Longibacter salinarum: one gene and its partner. The protein of the gene in region 1 interacts with the protein of each later gene in a pairwise test. Links are inferred from orthologs where the notes say so. Each region holds a gene or a part of one and is shown on either strand. Other genes may lie near its edges. The genes, in order: CRI94_RS04750 and mrdA.

What was found.
Region 2: the proteins of CRI94_RS04750 (region 1) and mrdA interact in binary tests that used the Escherichia coli proteins (3 or more experiments, as listed by UniProt). The link is inferred for Longibacter salinarum from one-to-one orthologs.

What each region holds. Positions count from the first base shown.
Region 1 is NZ_PDEQ01000002.1:292,934-303,138, reverse strand. Bases 2,299-5,357 are described here. They hold CRI94_RS04750 (penicillin-binding protein 1A), read left to right. Parts: upstream 2,299-2,690; coding sequence 2,691-5,024; downstream 5,025-5,357. Other genes in these bases: CRI94_RS04745 (metallophosphoesterase family protein), read left to right, coding at 5,105-5,357; CRI94_RS04755 (UDP-2,3-diacylglucosamine diphosphatase), read left to right, coding at 2,299-2,556. Outside these bases: CRI94_RS04770 (heme lyase CcmF/NrfE family subunit), read left to right, coding at 1-160; CRI94_RS04765 (SRPBCC family protein), read left to right, coding at 392-862; CRI94_RS04760 (rhomboid family intramembrane serine protease), read right to left, coding at 891-1,601; more of CRI94_RS04755, read left to right, coding at 1,765-2,298; more of CRI94_RS04745, read left to right, coding at 5,358-6,403; CRI94_RS04740 (hypothetical protein), read left to right, coding at 6,646-7,191; ispE (4-(cytidine 5'-diphospho)-2-C-methyl-D-erythritol kinase), read right to left, coding at 7,285-8,169; CRI94_RS04730 (DUF5686 family protein), read left to right, coding at 8,500-9,867; dut (dUTP diphosphatase), read right to left, coding at 10,050-10,205. UniProt on the Escherichia coli protein: Cell wall formation. Synthesis of cross-linked peptidoglycan from the lipid intermediates.
Region 2 is NZ_PDEQ01000002.1:462,440-472,553, reverse strand. What follows is about bases 5,957-8,924. They hold mrdA (penicillin-binding protein 2), read left to right. Parts: upstream 5,957-6,433; coding sequence 6,434-8,416; downstream 8,417-8,924. Other genes in these bases: rodA (rod shape-determining protein RodA), read left to right, coding at 8,452-8,924. Also shown: CRI94_RS05385 (AMP-dependent synthetase/ligase), read right to left, coding at 1-115; CRI94_RS05380 (quinone-dependent dihydroorotate dehydrogenase), read right to left, coding at 475-1,599; CRI94_RS05375 (PhzF family phenazine biosynthesis protein), read left to right, coding at 1,702-2,553; CRI94_RS05370 (PD40 domain-containing protein), read right to left, coding at 2,673-5,807; more of rodA, read left to right, coding at 8,925-9,717; CRI94_RS05355 (chorismate mutase), read right to left, coding at 9,954-10,114. UniProt on the Escherichia coli protein: Catalyzes cross-linking of the peptidoglycan cell wall. Responsible for the determination of the rod shape of the cell. Is probably required for lateral peptidoglycan synthesis and maintenance of the correct diameter during lateral and centripetal growth.

The DNA of each region.
Region 1 (10,205 bases):
CGCCGTGGACGGCGTCGACGTGATGCCGGAAAACTGGGTGGTCGTTCAGGCCTACGCCAAACCGATGATCAGCCTGGTCTGGATTGGCATTATCGTCCTCTCGATCGGCTTCATCATTTCAATCGTGCGCCGCGTGGGAGACATCGTCGCCGCACACTGATGTGCTCTGCCCCATTCCTCCCAGAGAACAAAAGGCCGAGGGCGATCCCCTCGGCCTTTTCTATGCTTCATATGTAGGTTTCCGTCCCGGATTCCGCTGCGCTCGACTTCCGTTTTGCGTCCGAGTGTGCGCTATCCGATCTTCCTCGCGCACGTTGACCTCGGATGGCCCTACGTCCGTTCGTGCACTTAATTCTCGCCAAAAACGGATGCCCACTCTTTGCAGCCACCTATGCTTACCGTTCGCGACGACATCTGGATTGCTGCGTCCCCGGAAGCCGTATTTGACTACGTCGACGTGCCCGAACGTCAGCCCGTGTTCACACCAAGCCTTCGACGGTCCGAACTGATCGAACGGCTTCCCAATGACGGCGCACGTGCTCGATACACGTTTTCCCTGCTCGGGCTCTCGCTGTCTGGAGAGGTGCGTGCAACGGACTATGAGCCACCGGAACGAATCGTGTTCGCAATGACCGGCAACCTGCGCGGCTCCATTCGCTGGTACCTCGACGCAGAGGACGGAGGCACGCGGTTTACGTACGCCGCGACCTACGCCGTGCCCGGCCCGGTTCTTCTGCAGCCACTTCTGATGCCAATCATTCGCGGATACAACCGGAGCGAGATTCGTACGCTCCTGCACAATCTGAAGACCCAGGTCGAGCAGCACGAGGAGACAACTCAAGATCCCGACACTGTGTCTTAAGTGATGTTACCGCCAGCCCGTGGAGACCCTATCGCCATCGCTGATCCGATTGCTTCGGCTCTAGGCCCGGAAGCTTCCCGCGCCAGTACTGCGTGAGGAGGTAGCCGACCAGCGCACCGCCGAGGTGAGCGAAGTTTGCCACGCCGGTCTGTCCACCGGAAAAGCCGTAGAAGAGCTCGAGCAGCATCAGGCCGGTGACGAGCCATTTCGCCTTGATCGGAAACAGGAAGTAGAGATAGATTGGCTGGTTCGGGAAGAGGACGCCGAAAGCGATGAGTACACCGAACACACCACCGGAGGCCCCTACCGTTGGCACGGGCGCACTCACCATAAACATGTGAAGGAGCGCCGCACCGATGACGCAGGCAAAATAGAAAATGGCGAATCGCTGCGATCCCCAGCGGTTTTCGATCTGCACGCCAAACATCCAGAGTCCGAACATATTGAACAGGATGTGGCCGAACGTAGCCGGGCTGTGCAGAAAGCTGTAGGTGACGATCTGCCACGGCCAGAAACCTGGGATCTCACCCCGTGCCCCGAAATAGCTCACTCCCGCCTCCCCACTTCCGGGAGGATACAGCGCCATGTAGTTCAACACCTCGGCGAGGAGCGTTCCATGCTGAGGTGCTGCCACCTGAGCCGCGAGGAAGAACAGCCCATTGATGATCAGCAGATTCTTGATCACCGGCGGAAACACCGAAAACTGGGTGGGGGGCCGGTAGTACGTCTGTCGATTCATACGAGAGGTTGAAAGCATCGATCGAGGAGCATTCCGCGCGATGCCCGTGCGAAGGGATCGGCACAGTGCTCCATTCATTTCAACATCGTCCTACGCACCGACCCGATCAGCGTTCGGCGCGTAACAGGCCGTTCCCCTTCCTTCGTCATTTCCCCACGTCGCTGTGGTTCTGTTCGTCTCGGACATGCACTTCGGACGCACCGGTGCACCGGATGCCGAAAAAGCAGAAGAGGCCGACCTGCTCCGTTGTCTCGACGCGTTCGACGACGAGCTGGAGCATCTCTACCTTGTCGGCGATGTGTTTGACGCATTCATCGAGTACTCGCGGCTGGTGCCAAAAGGGTTTGTCCGGTTTCAGGGACGCATCGCTTCCCTCACGGATCGAGGCATTCCGGTCACGTACCTGCTCGGGAATCACGACCCCTGGCATGCCGACTACTTCACGGAAGAGCTCGGCGTCGACGTCGTCCCGGACCACTGCGTCGCCACGCACTACGGGCACCGTGTCCTGTGCGCTCACGGCGACCATCTTGCGGGTTCGGCGGGCGGACTGACGACACGCTTCCGGTCTCTGCTGAGGCATCCCGCGTGCGTCGCTCTGTATCGCACCCTGTTACCGGCAAACCTCGGATTCGGACTCGCCCAGTGGGTTAGCCGCCAGATGCACGACCGCACGCCGAACCCGGATCTCGTCCAGACGCTGGCGGAACGCGGGCACGACCTGATTAAGCAAGACCGCGCTGACATGGTCGTGATGGGTCATAGTCACGTTCCCACGCTTCAGCAAAACGAGCACGGCATGTATTTGAATACAGGCACCTGGTTTGCGGACCGTACGTTTGTCGTGCTTACCGAACCTGCCGCGCGACTCATGCAGTGGAACGGGAGACGTGCTGAAATCATTGAATCAGCCGATTTCCAGAACGACATGGCCGAAGCCGGCCGATCTACCTGAACCGGGCCTTTTTCTCTCCGTCTCTCCGGCCCGAGCCCGTTCTGTTGTACTTATTCATCGAGCCCGGACACGAATTCGGATCTCCGGTCCGTTTTTTCTGTCGCACCCGGCTCATCCTAGACGAACCACGCCTCATGTCTGAGTGGTCTTACTCGGAAGAAGAACTCGACCAGTATTTCAACGAGCCGACTGTCCGTGACAGCCAGGTATCGGAGAATGGTCACGAGAAGCCGTCCCCCGGCGGCATCCGTGGCTATTTCTACGATAAGTTCGACGATCCCCGGAAGGGGCAGGCTGCGTTTCTGCTATCGATGCTGGTTGGGGCTGTCCTCGCCGGCGTGCTCTTTTTGAGCGGTTGGCTGCTCATCGTCTCAAGCGACCTACCGTCTACGCAGAGCCTGGAGAACCCGACGTTTCAGCTTGCCACCGTTGCGTACACGGCGGACGGCGAAGAGCTTGCCCGTTACGCACGGCAGAACCGCTCCTGGCTCCGCTACGACAGCATCGCCACACCGGCCGTCAACGCGCTGGTAGCGACGGAGGACCACCGCTTCCACGAGCACTGGGGCGTGGACATGCGCGGTATCTTTGCTGCGGTCGCGGATATTATGACCGGCACCTTCCGCGGTGCGTCGACGATTACGCAGCAGCTCGCGCGAAACCTATACAACGAGAAAGTGGGCCGTGAGGTGACAATCTCGCGTAAGCTCAAGGAAATGGTTACCGCCGTGGAGCTTGAGCGGCGGTATACGAAGCCGGAGATCATCGAAATGTACCTCAACACCGTCAGCTTCGGATCGAACGCCTTCGGCATCGAAGCGGCGGCGCGGACGTACTATGGCACGTCGGCGAAAGATCTTGAGGTGAGGCAGGCTGCAACACTGATCGGCCTCCTGAAAGCCACGACCTACTACAATCCGGTTCGCAATCCTGAGAATGCGCGTCTCCGGCGCAATGTTGTGATGCAGCAGATGGTCAAGCGGGGCTTTCTCGACCCGTCGTATTACGCCGAGACCAAGGACAAACCGGTTGAAGCAAAATACCACTCTGCCGAGCTCTACGCTAGCCTTTCGCCCTACTTCGCGGAATACGTCCGCAACTGGGCAGAGGACTGGGCAGACGAAAACGGGCGCGACCTCTACGCTGATGGTCTCCGCATCTATACGACCATTGACAGCGAGATGCAGGCCATCGCGCGATCGGCCGTCGAACAGCAGATGAAGGACCTGCAGCGGATTGTCGATTACGAATGGAGCGAGCGCTCCGGTGCGCTGCTTTCTACCAACGTCGCTCCGTATCGCGAAAAAACGCCGGGCGAGGACTTCGAACCATTCCGGTATTTCTGGGAATCGAAGTCTGGCGTGGTTCGTGACTGGATTCAATCAACCGATCATTACAGCTCGCTCCGCGATCAGGGTCTCAGCGATGAGGAAGCCCTTGCGCAACTGAAGGAGACCGAGTCGTTCGTCGATTCGCTGAAGAACATCCGGACGCGCCTCGAGTCGGGCATGGTCTCGATCGATCCACGAAATGGGCACGTGAAGGTCTGGATCGGTGGCCGTGATTTCCGGACCGATAAGTACGACAAGGTCGCGATCGCTCGACGCCAGCCGGGATCGACGTTCAAACCGTTCACCTACACTGCAGCTATCGACAACGGGTATAGCCCGTACGACACGTTCAAGGACAGTACGGTGGTCTGGGAGGACACCGGCGCGGACACGACATGGACGCCCGAGAACTTCGGCGGATCAACGAACCAGGATATGACGCTCAGCCAGGGCCTTGCGCGCTCAATGAACACGATCACGAGCCGCCTGGTGCTGGAGATCAACCCGTCGACCGTGGCGACCTACGCGCGCCGCATGGGCATTAAGAGTGAACTCCAGGAAGTGCCCTCCATTGCGCTCGGAACGAGTGATGTGACCTTGCTCGAGATGGCCGCTGCATACTCTACGCTTGCCAATGGTGGCCTTTACCATGAGCCGACGGCCGTTACGCGCATCGAGGATCGCTACGGCAATGTGCTGTACGAAACCCAGCCGACGCCGCGTGAGGCGTTATCCGAGCGCACAGCGTACACTGTGGTCGACATGATGCGTGGCGTCATTGACTATGGCACTGGGATGCGCGTCCGCACGCAGTTCGGCCTCGGTAAATACGACCTCGCAGGCAAGACCGGAACGACGCAAGAGTCCGCTGATACGTGGTTCATGCTGATGCACCCCGAACTGGTGACCGGCTCGTGGGTCGGCTTCAACGACCGTCGGGTCACCTTCCGCACGAACTGGTGGGGACAGGGCGCCCACTCGGCGCTCTTCCTCGTCGGCGACTTTTACCAGGGCCTCGCCGAATCCGATAGCGTGAAGCTGCCGGAAACGACCTTCCCGATGGTCGAAGATTACGGCAGCCCTGAAGGCAACCGTCAGGACGAGGGATCCGATCGCGATGATCGCTTCGGCTGGTAAACGCTCCTTTCAGCCTCGGAGCACCTGCCCTTCACTCCCTGTCTCCTTTCTTCTCCCACTTCTCTTTCACTCGCTCGACCATGCGCGTTCTCCACACGGCCGACATTCACCTGGGAGTGAAGACGTACGGCAGTCGCGACTCTGCGACGGGACTCAACACGCGGCTGCTGGACGTGAAACACTCATTCGAGGCGGTCGTCCAGCGCGCACTGGACGAGGACGTGGACGCGTTTCTATTTAGCGGCGACGCCTATCATACAGCCGACCCGACGCCGACCCAGCAGAAAATATTTGCGGAAACCCTGCAGCCCGTCGCGGATGCAGACATCCCAATCATTCTCATCGTCGGCAACCACGATCACCCGGTTACCTTTGGGCGCGCCTCTTCCCTCGACATCTTCGAATTTCTCGACGGAGACGTCCACTTCTTCTCGAAGCCAGCACAGAAGGTACCCGTCATCCCGACGAAGAGCGGACCGCTCCAACTCATTCCGCTCCCGTGGCCCGTCCGGAGTCAGATCATTTCGCGCGACGAGTACCGGAAGATGAAGCCGGATGAGTTGAAAGCCTTCATCGAGGAGTTGTACGTGACCTACGTTCAGCGACGGACAGATGACATTCGATCCCGTGGCGTCGGTGTGACGAAGGACGGAGAGGACGTGCCTCTCTCTCCCGAGAATGCGACGATTCTTGCCGGCCATGTGACGGTGCAAGGCTCTGAACTGTCAGGATCGGAACGAACGAGCCTCATAGCCTCCGAGCCGAAGTTCACGGTAGGCCAGTTAGCATTGTCGCCGATCGACTACGTTGCGCTCGGGCACATTCATCAGTTTCAGAACCGGAATCCCGAGGGCCACCCGCCCGTCGTGTACTCCGGAAGCGTGGAACGTGTGACCTTTAAGGAACGGGACGAAACGAAGGGCTCGGTTCTCGTTACGATTGACACAGAGGCCGCCCCGGGAATGTCGTCGCGTACGTCAACGTCGTTCGAGCCGACGCCCGCGCGCCCATTCATTGCTGTCTATGTAGATGCTCGCGATACGCCGGACCCGACGGAGCTCATCCTGCAGGCGATTGAGAAGCACGACGTAACCGATGCAATCGTTCGCGTGCGGTACCGTGTCGATGAATCACAGATCGCCGTCGTCGATTCCGCTCGAATCCGAGACGCCCTTGCTGATGCGGAAAAGGTGGCGGCCATCGAACGCAGCGTCGACCCGTCCGAGCGACGACGCCGTACGGTGGTGACGCGCGACTCCGACCTGGAGGACGCGATGCGGCAGTACGTGGGCCAGCACGACGAACTACAAGACATGGAGGACGACCTCGTCAATGCAGCCCTCACCCTCCAGAATGAACTCGACACAACGCGCCAGTAAGGTGTCGGTAAACGTTTGCCCGAGCAATGTCCGTTCATGCCAACCGAAACGTAACATTCAGAACAACCAGCGCCATCCGGTCACCGCTTGACCGGTTGTTACGCAAAACGTCGTAGACACAGGCGAACCGTTCGCCGTAATCCTACGTACGGTATTTCCAAGCAAACTCGATACGCGGCTCCGAGCCCTCGGCTCGATTCGATGGACCTGGCCGCATCCGCCCAACTGACGTACTCAGACCCGTGACGATTCAAGAGCGCACTGTCGACATCCCCCGCAAGGAGAACACCACCAAGAACGACGAGCCGGTCAAGATCTGGCCTGTCGTCCAGGATGCCCTCGATAAAATCGAGGCGGATGAGCCAACGCGGGAGGCCGCGGAGGCTGCCCTGGAATCAAGTGATGGATGCGTGACACTCGCCAACTACCTCAACGGTCAGGCGAAGCGGGTTCACAAGATGGACTACCGGTTCAAGGTCCCGCTCGTCGTGCTCGGAGCACAGATGGCCCGCGAAGACGATGGCGCGGAGTCGATCTACGACCCGGAGGAAGGGGCAATTTACTTCGAAACCGAAGACCACCAGTTCTCCTTCCACATCGACAAGGAGTGGACCGTCGACTGGGAAAAGGTGGCCGACCGCATCCAAACCGGCTATGAATGGGATGGGATGGAGAAACAGGTCTGGGCCCTCGACTGGCTCATGGCCTATCTCGAAGTCCCGATGGACGACTACATGGTTAGCAGCGACGACGAGGAGGAAGACGACCAGCACTTCTCCCGCATCTGATCTGCCCAGAAGCTTCTGATCTACGAACGCTCCGGCGCCTGCCCTGGCACCGGAGCGTTTTTCTTTTGCCCCCAGCACGTGCCAAGATAGGGCTTACACTCCCCGTCCGACCTCGTACCCACGTGCTCGCGCCTGCACCTCCGCCGCATCTGCGTTCGTGCTGTCGTCGAAAACACCGTAGACAGCGGACCCCGACCCGGAAAGGGAGACGTAGCTTGCGCCCATCTCTACGAGCATGTCGTGGGCGCTCGCCACTTCCGGGTAGGCATCCAGTACCGTTGCAGAAAAGTCATTCACGAGTTCGCGTCGCCAGCGCGTGACATCGGCTGACGCGACCAGGGATCGGAGGTCCGGTCGCTCGTTCTCACGCGGCGTCACCCGTCCATACGCATCCGGGGTCGAGACCTCAACCGGCGGCACGACCACTACCAGCGGCGCATCCAGCTCGAACCCGCCCACCTCTGCTCGTAGCGGCTCCAAGATCTCCCCCCGACCGGTCGCATACGCTGCAGGCAGATCCTCCAGGAAAAACGGCACGTCCGAACCCACGCCGGCGGCCACGTCACGCAGCATCGCGTGCACCTCCGCACGGGGAAGCTCTCCCGCGTCATCCGCCGACAGCCACAGGTCTGCGAGCAGGAGGAGCGTTATTGCCGCATCACTCGAACCGCCGCCCAGCCCCGCGCCATAGGGCACCCGTTTCTCCAGATGAATCTGCGCTCCCGCCATAACGCCCGCTGCATCCTGCAGGTCGAGCGCGGCCTGCATGCAAAGGTTGGCCTCGTCCGTGGGAAGATCCGGATCGGAGCACGTCATCGACAGCCGATCCGCCGGTTCGACGGAAACGACATCGGACCAGCCGATCCGGTGGAAAACGGTCTCAATATCGTGATACCCGTCGTCGCGCTTCCGCAACACGTGGAGACCAAGATTAATTTTGGCCGGTGCCCTCCGTGTTAACCGCTCGGAATTCGCCATACAGATTCAGGTTCTGGTTGAAAATGACTGAATGGAGACGACGTGATCGCTCGAAACTCCGCAGTCCCTGTGGCCACGTCATTTCGCTTGCAACGTACGCTATCGGTGCCCTCACGTTCGCCCCGATTTGCTTTCCAAATCCAGTAACACTACGCCTGCACTGAACGTGCTTTTTATGATTCATTCCGACCCAGAGTGACTGTCCGCGCGCCGGAGAAATCGGATGTGTACCGTTACCTTTAATCATCGGTACGCGGCTATCTCAGCACCTTCGTCACCCTCCCTTCGAGCCGCTGACGCTCCACTTTCACTTCGACCGCTGGTTCTGTCATGAACGTCGCCACCCGCTCCTACCCGACCGCATACGCGCTCTCGATCGCTCTTTTCGCTGTCAGTGTTCTACTTCTGCTGATGGCGATTCCGGCCTCGAGCCAGCCGGCTCCTCCTCCCTCCTATCAGGCTGTCGCCGACTCGTCTGACGGAAACGCACCGGACGCTGAATCCGACCCCAAGCCGTGGGAACGCCGGATCGGCTCGGTCTACCCCGGTCGCGTCGTCCGAACCCACGGCGGCGACTACGTGGGCAACGCGGAGTCATGGCCCTACCGGAGCACCGCGATCGTCGACCGCGACGCTCCACCCATCCGCTACAATCGGGTGGAAGGTCTGACGATCGGCGTTCAAAGAAATTCGCTCGACCTCGAATCGAACGACCGGGCAAGGGTGTTCGGCCAGTTCGGCTTCGCGACCGAATTGAACCGGATTCGAGCGACCGGCGGCACGGAATTTCGCGTGTACTCGGCTCCTCGTCACGCTCTCAAGTTCGGCGTCAAGGGCTACTACAACACGTTCACGGAAGACGCCTGGAAAACCTCCTATCTGGAGAACTCGCTCGCTGGCCTCATCTTCGGCCATGACTTCTTCAACTACTACCAGGCGCGCGGAGCGAGCGTCTACGCCGTTCAGCACATCGCACAATCGGTGCGCCTGTCTGCAGGCGTCCAGACCGAGTTGCAAAGCCCGCTCCGAACCCGGACCACCTGGTCGATCTTCGACGGGGACGGATTCAGCGCCAACCCGCGTGCGGAAGCGGGTCGCTCTACAGCCGCTGTGTTCGCCCTCGACGCCGGACACATCCGCGACTTCGACGGTCTGCCTACCGGTGGAGCGCTACGCGTGAGCGCAGAGATCGGTCACGGGCTCTCCGGACAGGACGACTGGCTCGACTCGTCGCCAACCGAGGACCTGCAATACAACCGCTACACGGCCGACGGTCGCGTCTACCTCCCCACCTCGTACGACACACGGCTCGCCCTCCGCCTTCGCGGTGGCTATGCAACCTCCGACGCCCCGGCACAGAAGCTGTTCTACCTCGGTGGAATCGGTAGCATGCGCGGCTACGGACAGAATTCTGTCATCGGGACGAAGTCTCTCCTCGCCAACGCCGAGTTCATCATCGACGGCGCTACACTTGTTGACGATATTCTCGACGACCTGTATGTCGCGATCCACGGAGATGCAGGATGGGTCGGCCAGCCCGGTGAGGCGTTCGACATGAACGACGTGCTGCCCTCCGCGGGTTTCGGCATCGGCCTCGGCGACCGCGCCGTTCGCCTGGACGTCACGTGGCCACTGCGCGACGTCCCGGAAGCAAATTCCGGTCCGTCCATCTGGCTCCGGATTACGCCGCACTTCTAGACTGGCAACACATCCGGATCTCGAGGTCCCCCTCAGCGCCGTCTCCAGCCATCATGCGTTGGAGGCGGCGTTTACGGTACATGGTTAATGGTTGGTAGTGAATTGGATTGCCCCTGATCGATGAGGCGATTCCTGTCGGGGTCAATCCTATTAACAACCCACAATACACCATCCACTAATCCCTACTTCTTCCCTGTCGAGCCGAAGCCGCCGGCGCCTCGAACGGTTTCTTCGAGCGAGTCCTGCTCCATCCACTCGACGCTGGCGTGCTGGGCAACGACGAGCTGCGCGATACGCTCCCCGCGCTCGATCGTGAAAGCATCCGGGCCGTGATTGAT
Region 2 (10,114 bases), 170 kb from region 1 along the record:
TCCATCCCTCTCCTCGTTCTTTGTATCTGAGGATGGTGCGTTCCTGGCCGTCGTAACGGTCACAGAGTCGCGTGAAGAGCTGCGGGATGGTATCGAAATCAACCTGTGCGGGCATAAATAATCGGCAAGAGCTGGGCCGGATGTCCGAGAAAATACGAGGGCAATGAAATGAGGCGGTGAAGCGAGAATCGGTGCCCGAAACGACAGCAAAGCATCGGTCCCGACCCGTTGAGGTCGTCCTCCAAAATGCTGATAGGCCAGCAAAACGGAGCGTTACACCACCATTGCGCAATATTTAGAAACCAATCGCCGTGTACTGTATACGCGCCAGGCTGTTTCCAAATGAGAACGCAACTAACTCTGACGCTGCGCCTCAATTTTGTGCCATCACCCGCCGCCCTAATGACGAAGCATCCAAAACCTGTTTAGCGGATGGATCGCGAAAAAGGAAGCGGGAAAGGAATCGAGGGAGAGTCAGACCTGAGCGGCTTCGCCAATCTGGGATCGCGTCCCGACCGCTTCACCGATATTCGTGTGGTCGTCTCGTTTCATGCGCTCCACGAGTCCCTGTTTGATTTGTTTGACGAGGCCCGGCCCTTCATAGACCAGCCCCGTGTACATCTGGATGAGGGACGCGCCGGCGCAGATCATATTGTATGCTGTCTCCGCATCCCGGATGCCGCCAACACCGATAATTGGAGTTTCACCGTCGGTGGCACGATAGAGGTATCGGACCATCTGAGTCGAACGGGCGTGCAGCGGGGCGCCGCTCATCCCACCCTGCCCGATCTGGTCCAGATCGGTCTCCTCTGCCGTCAGGCCGGAGCGGTCCGACGCCGTATTCGTCGCAATGAATCCGTCGACGCCGTGCTCGACGGCGATAGCGATCATCTCCTCCAGCTCACTGTCAAAGACGATTCGTGGACTATTGGGAGGGCTCACCTTGATTAGAACGGGAACGCGGCGCTCTGGAGCCTCGCGCTCCTTCATGATCACCGTCAGAAGTGCATCGAGCGCCTCGGGGTCCTCGAAGGTCTTGCCCTCGCGTGTGTTCGGGCACGACACATTCAAAGCAACATAGCTCGCCTGCGGTGCAAGCAGGCGAAAGCTCTCGCGGAAATCCTCTACCGCCGCCTCGCCCATGATGTCGGGGGAGTGCGTTTTGGCGATGTTCACACCCAGCGGACGTTTTCTCTGAGACCGCGTCTCACCGAGCCGTTTCGCCACGGCCGCTGCACCCTCGTTGTTTAGCCCCATGCGATTGATGAGGGCGCCGTCCTCCTGGACACGAAAGGCGCGAGGCTGCGGGTTGCCTTTGGATGCCTGTGCTGTGACCGAGCCGACTTCGACGAACCCGAAGCCAACCGCTTCCCAGAAGTCGACGAGAACAGCGTTCTTGTCCGCGCCCGCTGCGAGCCCGAGCGGGTTGGAGAACGTGGATCCCAGCAGACGCTGCTTCAGCCGCTCGTCCTCAAACTCAAACAGCGACGACACCATGCCCGGCGTGAGCGACTGCGCGTACTTCGCCATGCGGAGGCTGACGTCGTGTGCACGCTCCGCATCCATGCGGAAGAGGAAGGGACGGAAGAGCTTGTACATAACGGTGAAGTCGGGCCCGATCGATAGCGAAGAATCCCCGGCAACGGGGGACTCGTTGGACGATGGTCCTGCGCTCACGTTTCCATAATGCCTCCACCGCCGATGTCTTTGTTTCAGGTCGACGCCTTTACGACAACGCCGTTCACGGGAAATCCCGCCGCGGTCTACGTTGCGCCCGAATTTCCGTCCGTCGACTGGATGCAGAAGCTCGCAGCGGAAATGAACCTGTCGGAAACCGCCTTCGTCGTTCCCGTCGCTCCAACGGCCGAGCCTGCGGCGTACGCCCTCCGGTGGTTCACGCCCACGGCCGAGGTTGACCTCTGCGGGCACGCCACACTCGCGACCGCGCACGTCATCTGGTCGGAATCGGACGACGTGAACCATGGCGACGGCTCCGGCCCAGGCGCGATCACGTTTGACACGGCGAGCGGAACGCTGACGGCGACGCAGACGGACGACGGCTCCATCATGCTGGACTTCCCCGCAGACCCGCCCCGTCCAGCCTCCACTCCAGACGGACTGCTCGACGCGCTCGGCGTCACGAGCCCGATCTTCGTCGGTCGGAGCGAGCGAGATGTCGTGGTTCACGTTACGGCCCCCGCAATCGTCGACCGCTGCCAGCCCGACATGAAGGCGCTGGAAGCAATCGACGCCCGCGGCATCATCATCACAGCAGCTGCGCCGGACGCGATGGACGATGCGGACTTCGTGTCGCGATTCTTCGGCCCGGCCGTTGGCGTGCCAGAGGATCCGGTCACGGGCAGCGCCCACTGTGCCCTCGCCCCTTACTGGGCGGAGCAACTCGGCAAAGAAAGGCTCGTCGGCCGACAGGTGTCTGCCCGAGGGGGACGGGTTGGCGTCGACGTATCCGTTGATGAGCGCGTGACACTGACGGGAGAGGCCACTACCGTCTTTCGCGGAACGCTATCCGACCCTGCCCGGCTGGAGGTCTAACTCCAACACCTCCCATGCGCTCCGAAACGATGATGGTTCGTACAGAAAACGCCCTCACGGATCCGCTTGGATATCGTGAGGGCGTTCTGGTTTAGTCTGTATGCGTGTTCAGGAAGCTGCTACCATCCGGGACGGAGCACGAGCCCGAAGTTCCAGTCCTGATCGCGCTGAAATGTACGCGCGTAGAAGACCTCGAAGATAGCCGCCCCGAGGAGATTCATCCGCGCAGCCACGCCGGTACTCACAACCGGGCGAGCCGGCACCGTTCCCTGCTCGGTCACGGTCGACGTCGAGAACCGAACATTGTCGAAGCTCAGACTCTCGTTTGTCCAGGCCACGCCGGCATCCGTGAACACGACAAACTCCGTCGGGACGAAGGGAAAGTTCACCAGGCCAAAGATGTCGTTCCCAAGAAGCGGGAGGCGAACCTCCGCGCTGGCGAGACCGAGGCGTGTGCCGTACAGGCGCTCGACCCGGCATACCCGACCTGACCGACACGACTCCTCATCGAAGAACGACGAGAAGCTGTAGCCCCGAACGAATCCGAGTTGATACGGCGATCCGAGGGTTTCCCGAACGAAGAGATTGTCATAGTCATTCGAACCGAGATTTTCGGACGTCGCACCGTAGTTGCCGGATTGCAAGCCGCGCACGGCCACGGTTACCGGGTTGAAGAAGAAGTACCGCCGATAATCAACCAGCACGTTCACAAACTGTCGGGAGCCAAAATTCGGCGTCACCTGCACGCGGTAGCGTCCGCCCTGCGTCGGCGAGGTGAACCCGAAGTTCGAGAAATCCCCGACATAGGCGAGGCCGACGCGCCCGAGATACACCTGTTCCGGTGCTTCTCCTGCGCCGAGAACAAGATCGGGATCGATTTCTTCGCGTCCGCCGGCTGTCAGTGCGAAGGTTTCGATGTCGAAGCCGTAGCGAACACCGGTCGCGCTAATCTCGAATCGACGCGTTTGTGAGAGCGGGTAGCTCAGGCTGACTCCGCCCTGTGTCTGGAAAATACGCTGCAGGATCTGTGCGAACGGCTCACCCACATCGCGAAATCCGTTATCGTTGACATCCACGATGCCGAAGCCACCGTAAAGGATCGGGACGTGAGCAGCCCCCATCCCCCAGTTGAGCCGGTTTTCTCGGTTCGTGTAAAACGCACCGCCTCCGATGTCTTTCAGCGTACCGTTGGCTTGCAAGAAGACATCAAGGCTCTGATTGCCCAGCATGTCGCTGAAGAAGAGCCCGACACCACCGTAAATCTGCGTACCGAAGCCCTGAGAGTATCCACCTCCAACTGTCGGCGGAGCAATTCGGTCGAGCCGCAAGCGATTGCTTGCCTCGGCGGCCTCGAAATTCTGAGGCGGCGGCAATCCCGTGTTGGGATCACTGAGGTAGTTCCCCACAAGCCCCTCATCCGCGCTCTGAATCGGGGGCAGAAGTCCGGCGTTCGCCCCGGCGACAGCAAACGACGTATCTGCATCCGTAATCGGAATACCTTCCGTCTCATCCTGCTCCAGCGCTACAATCGTATAGCCGCTGTTCGAGTAGACGCTAAACATCATCCGTCCACTCTGACTTGCCACGGACATGGCCGGCGACAGCGCGGTGATCCCACTCACACCCGTCTGTAGTGCCGTTACGCGGTAAGACCGCTCATCGGCAAGCGAGTACCGGTAGATATCCTTGAAGCCGTCCCTGTCGGCGATAAAGTAGAGACTCCGCCCGTCCGGCGAATACTGCGGATTATGATGCATAGATGACGGAAACGGACGAATCGTCTCGATTTCTCGCGTCTCCACGTTCACCGTTCCAATCCGGTACTTTCCGAACTCGAGCGTTTGAAAATTCGTGCCCTCCGGACCGCGATCCGTCGTGAAGGCGAGCGTGGTTCCATCCGGCGACCAGGCGGGTTGCAGGTCCGCGTACCGGTCGTTGGTAATCTGGCGAACCGTCCGCGTATTGAGATCCAGAATATAGAGATCGCTGATCCCTCCGTCGATTCCGGTGAACGCGACGTACCGTCCGTCCGGAGACCAGGCGAGGTTCTGGATCGCCCCCACGCCTTTCACAGCAATTCTCTCGGTGACCTCCCCGCTCTCGACGTCGAACGTGTTGATCTCGTTGTCACCTTCAACAAAGGTCACGAAGGCAAACCGGCGCCCATCCGGAGACCATGCCCCGGCGGAGTTTATAAATCGCAGGGCGTCGAAGTGGGGATTCGACTTGGTCGACTCGAGCTCCGAGATGATTTGTCCCGTCTCCGAGTCAGCAACATAGAGGTTCGTATTAAAGATGTCGCGCCGCGAAATAAACGCGACGTACCGACCATCCGGACTCACGGCCGGCGAAATATTTAGTTCACGCTTGTCGCCCGGTGTGCCAATCACGGCACGGCCAATGCTGTCGACGGGCGTCCGGCCCTCCGTCCCAGGCAGGTACGTATCCCGAACGGACTGCTTCCATTCCTGCGAGAGCGAGTCGGCGGAAATGTTGAGGGCGTAGACGAACGCGGAGTCAACCCCGACGCGGCCACTCAGCTTGAACAGGTTGGTGACAGCGGCATCGCCGTACTTCCCCCCGATATACGCAGAGTAAGCTTGCCCGTATCGGTAGGGGAAATAGCTCGCCATATCGCGCGTCATCTGCTCGACGGTCGGCAGGTCATCGCGAAGCGCCGCATCGCGAAGCCACATGGCCGTGTGCGGGTCGTTTCGCCCAACCGACAGGTATTCCGCCATCCCCTCGACCAGCCAGAGCGGCAGGCGACGAAGGGAGAAGCCCGGCGTATCTCCTCGAAGTGCGATGTCGTACTGGAAGGAGTGCACGAGCTCGTGGCCGAGAACGTGATCCGTCTCCTTGTAGCTGCCCGTGAACGGCATCACGACACGCTCTTTCAGACTTTCGGTCACACCGCCGGTGCCCTGGCCTAGCTGCCCCTGGATGACGTTGGTTTGCTGGAAATCCGCGTCATTCGCGTAGAAGATCAGCGGCTTCCGCTCATTAAACTCACGAAGGAAGGTTCGCGAGTGGCGCCGATACCAGCGTTCGGCCATCCGAGCGGCATCTTCGACGGCGACACGCTCCTCCGGATAGAAGTAAATCTCAAAATTGTCTGTCTGAATCGTCTTGAAGTCGAAATCGTCGTACTGAACTTTATTTCGACCGAAGTACTGCGCCTCCGCAGGCGTCACGCTCCAAAGCAACGTCAGAAGAGTCAGTAGAACAGCGGGTAAAAACGTCGATCGGCGCATTGGGGAAACGGCTAGATCGTGGACTTGAAGAAAACTACACAATGGCGCTCGTCTACTACACACGGAGCGCCGTGGGGTTCACCTGAAGGAGTTCATTTTCTTGTACCTCATGGTCCATCAGAGACCCCATAGCCCATCCAAACATCCGGCTGGACTCCGATGCGGACGCGGGGATGATACAGTGTTGATTCCGTCGCCCGAACGAACGTTTCTCCAAAAAGATCAAACATTACCCAGGATACGCTGCAAGTTCGGGCTACGACATCTTTGATCTCTTGAGAAACATGCCTGCATGAAGAGTACCCGCGAACGGTAACAAGCAACTATCCGTCAGGTTTGACGTACGGGTTACGGCGCGCGGTTCGTACTTCTTGGGTAGTCGCGCACAGCGCCTTCTGGCGTGGAGCTGACTGTGCACAGAGGTGTTTCGACAGCAGCAGCGGCATTATATTTGATCTAAACCAGTTTCGCTGGCGACCTCTTTCTGCCAGCACCGGCCAATTCCGTAGCATACTGTTCGGTCGCGCTTTTTATGATGGCGCACGCTACGCCGAACGGCCAAGCCGTCTTCCAGCTGTATCGACCCGCGCCCCTCACCACCCCTTTCATCCCCCAGAGCCTGCTAGATGGACGAGTTCCGGAACCGAGTTCGTGTGTATGCTGGCGTCGTCGTGGTTATCCTGGCGATTCTGTGCATTCGGCTCATCCAACTGCAGGTAGTCAGCGCCGAGGCCTACTGGGGAGCCTCGCAGAGTAATGCCGTTCGTGAGCAGCGCGTTCAGCCCGCTCGCGGCGCGATCTATGATCGTTCCGGGACGCTCCTGGTCGACAACCAGCCGAGCTACACGATCATGATCACGCCCCGCTTCTTCGAGGACGACAACGTCCCGCTCCTCGCCGACCTGCTCAGCGTGCCGGATACAACGGTTCAACGGAAGCTGACGGAAGCACGCGACTGGAGCCTATTTCAACCGAGTCGGTCGTTTCGGGAGGTCTCGTTCGACACGTTCAGTCGCGTGCAGGAGCATCTCTACGAGTTGCCTGGCGTGACGTACGAAATCGAACAGCGCCGCCGGTATCACACCGAGGCACATGCAACGCATGCGCTCGGATACGTTCGCGAAATTGATGGCCGCGCACTGGGGAAAATGCGCGACGACGGCTACCGCCAAGGAGATCGGATCGGCAAAACGGGTCTCGAGAGCTACTACGAAAAACGGCTACGAGGCGAGCAGGGCAGTGAATTCATGCTGGTCGACGTGCGCGGGCGCGAAGTGAAGGCCTATCGCGACGGTCGGGAAGATCGTGCCCCTACCAGTGGCTATGATCTTCACCTGGCCCTCGATCACAAGGTCCAGGCGCTGGCAGAATCGCTCTTCGTCGGCAAACGCGGCGCCGCCGTGGCACTCGACCCGGACAATGGAGAAATCATCTCGTTTGTTAGCCACCCCGACTTCGACCCCGGTATCTTCTCCCGGTCGGTCAGCGGCGCGGAATGGGACAGCATCCGGACCGCCCCCGCGGACCCGCTCTACAATCGCGCAACGATGAGTGGCTTCCCCCCGGGTTCGACGTGGAAGCCGCTGATGTCGCTGATGGCGCTTCAAGAAGGAGTGATCACGGCGAACCAGCGCGTCAATTGTCCGCCGGGATATCGCGTCGGCAGCCGCGTTTTTCATAACCACGGCTACAAGGACGAGGGCTGGATCAACGTCAAGAAGGCGCTGGAGGTCTCCTGTAACACGTTTTACTACCATCTCATGATGGAAACCGACGTGAACACATGGAGCCGTTACGCACGGATGTTCGAGTTCGGACAGCGAATTCCGCTGGACGTCGCGGATCAGAGTGGTGGCCTCATCCCAGACTCCACGTACTTCAACGAAACCTATGGACGCTGGACGGCCGGCTACACCGTGAACCTGGGCATCGGTCAGGGCGACATGTCAGTAACGCCCATGCAGCTCGCGCGGTATGTCGCAGCAATAGCGAACGGAGGCACACTCCACGTTCCCCATTTCGTCCACGAGCTCCAGCACCCGGAGACCGGCGAAGTCGTCCAACCGGACATCCCCAAGCCGAGCACCGTCCCGATCGACAGCGCGCACTTTGCGACCGTCCGAGAAGGAATGCGTCGGGTCATGGAAAATGGCACCGGGCAATGGGTCCAAGTTCCAGGCGTCACGAGCGGAGGCAAGACCGGTACCGCGCAAAATCCGCACGGTGAAGACCACTCGCTCTTCATCATGTTCGCGCCATTCGACGACCCGGAAATCGCTATTGCCGTCGCCGTGGAGAACGCTGGCTACGGGGGAAGCGCCGCCGCCCCAATAGCGAGCCTGATGGCCGAGCAATACCTCAACGGTAAGATCGATCTCGACATCTGGCAGCGACGCTACTGGATCAAGCGCCTGATGGAAGAGGTCCGCTCCGCACCACCGAAAGGATTTGGCGCTCCGCCCGACGAGGAAGAATCAGAATCCGAACGGGTACTCAATGCAGACGCTGCGCCAGATACCGTCGAGGAATCGCGCAGCCGCTCCACCCGCTCCGTTCGCCTCGAGCCGATTGCTCCGATCCGTAGCACGTCGACCACGGACAACGACTAGCCGCACCGTCCTCCCGACCGAATCTCCTCGCCTCTGTGAAGCGCTCCTGGTACAACACGCTCGATGTCGGCACCCTGCTGACGTGGCTCGCCCTCGTCGGCGTCGGGCTGACGGCGATCTACAGCACGACGCACGGTCCGGCGGCCGAGCAGATGGCGGCGAGCGTTCAGTCGAATTTCTACCGGCAGTTTACCTGGCTGGCGATCTGCTCCGTCGGGATCGGCATCTCATTGATGCTCCCGGTCCGCTTCTTCCGGCACGCCGCGTTCCCAATTTACGCGACGACGATTCTGTTGCTCATCGCAGCGCTCGTGTTCGGAAAGGAAGTCAACGGGGCGAAATCCTGGCTTGTGCTCGGTCCCCTGCGACTGCAGGTGTCCGAGCTGGCGAAGGTGGGGACGGTCCTTGCCGTTGCTCAGCTACTGGCTGACCGCCGGGGGCGTCTTGGAAGCAGCGTCGAGTACGCGCTAAAGGCCAGCGGCCTTATCCTGGTGCCAGCGATCCTGATCGTGATGCAAAACGACATGGGAACGGCGCTGGTGTTCTTCGGGCTCGTGCCCATCATGCTGTTCTGGAGCGGGCTCCCGTTCACGACCATCCTCCTCATGATCTCGCCAGCCGTAGCGGGCTACCTCTCGCTGGTGTACATGCCAGCCGCGATCGCCTTCTCCGTCCTCTTCACAATCGGCATGGGATGGTACACGGGTCAGCGCTACATCGGCGCCATCGCTGCCGCGTTCACGGGCGGGGTAGCAGCCATATCGTCCATCGCCATCTCGTACGTGCTGCAACCCCACCAGGTCGCCCGTCTCGTGTCGTTTACGAACCCGGAGGCCGAAGAATTCCGGCAGGGCGTCGGCTTTCACCTGGTTCAGTCCAAGGCGGCCATTGGCTCTGGCGGACTCTGGGGCAAAGGCTTTATGCAGGGTACACAGACGCAGGGCGCATACGTCCCGGAGCAGTCGACCGACTTCATCTTTAGCGTGATCGGCGAGGAATTTGGCTTTGTGGGCTCCCTGGTGGTACTTGCCCTCTTCGCCATCCTACTTCTGCGCCTGATCAAGCTGGGCACCGACGTCAAACATCCCTTCGGCTCCATCGTGGCCGCGGGGGCCGTCGGCGTTTACCTCTTGCACATCTTTATCAACATCGGAATGGCGACGGGCATGCTCCCGGTCATCGGCATCCCGCTCCCCTTCCTCTCGTACGGCGGCTCTGCACTCCTCGCCAACACCGCCATGCTGGCAATCGTGCTGACGATCCACATGCGCCGCGACGACCTGTCGATCTACGGCTATTGAATAGGTTCAGGGTTCAGGGTTCAAAGTTCAGGGTTCGACGGGGATGCTTTGTTGAATCGCGGGCGTCTTGGGGTGAGCGGGTTGATGGTCCGTGGTGCATGGTTAGTGGGATTCGGCTTCGAACGTTCGGAATTGACTCAGAACGACCGGGCGCCAGTCCAATTCACGATCCACAATCGACAATCCACAACCCAAACTTCGCATTTCGCACTTCCCATTTCGTATTTCGAAATCGCTCACCCGACCTTCCGGAGCCGAGACGGCCGGGCGTCGTCTCGGCGGTCGTTTTGTCGATCAACGCTGTGCGCGATGATTGAGCCGAAGAGGTCCTCGACGAGGTCGGGAGAGACGTCGTGGTCGCGGGCGATCCCACGGAGGCGATCCATCAGCTGTGATT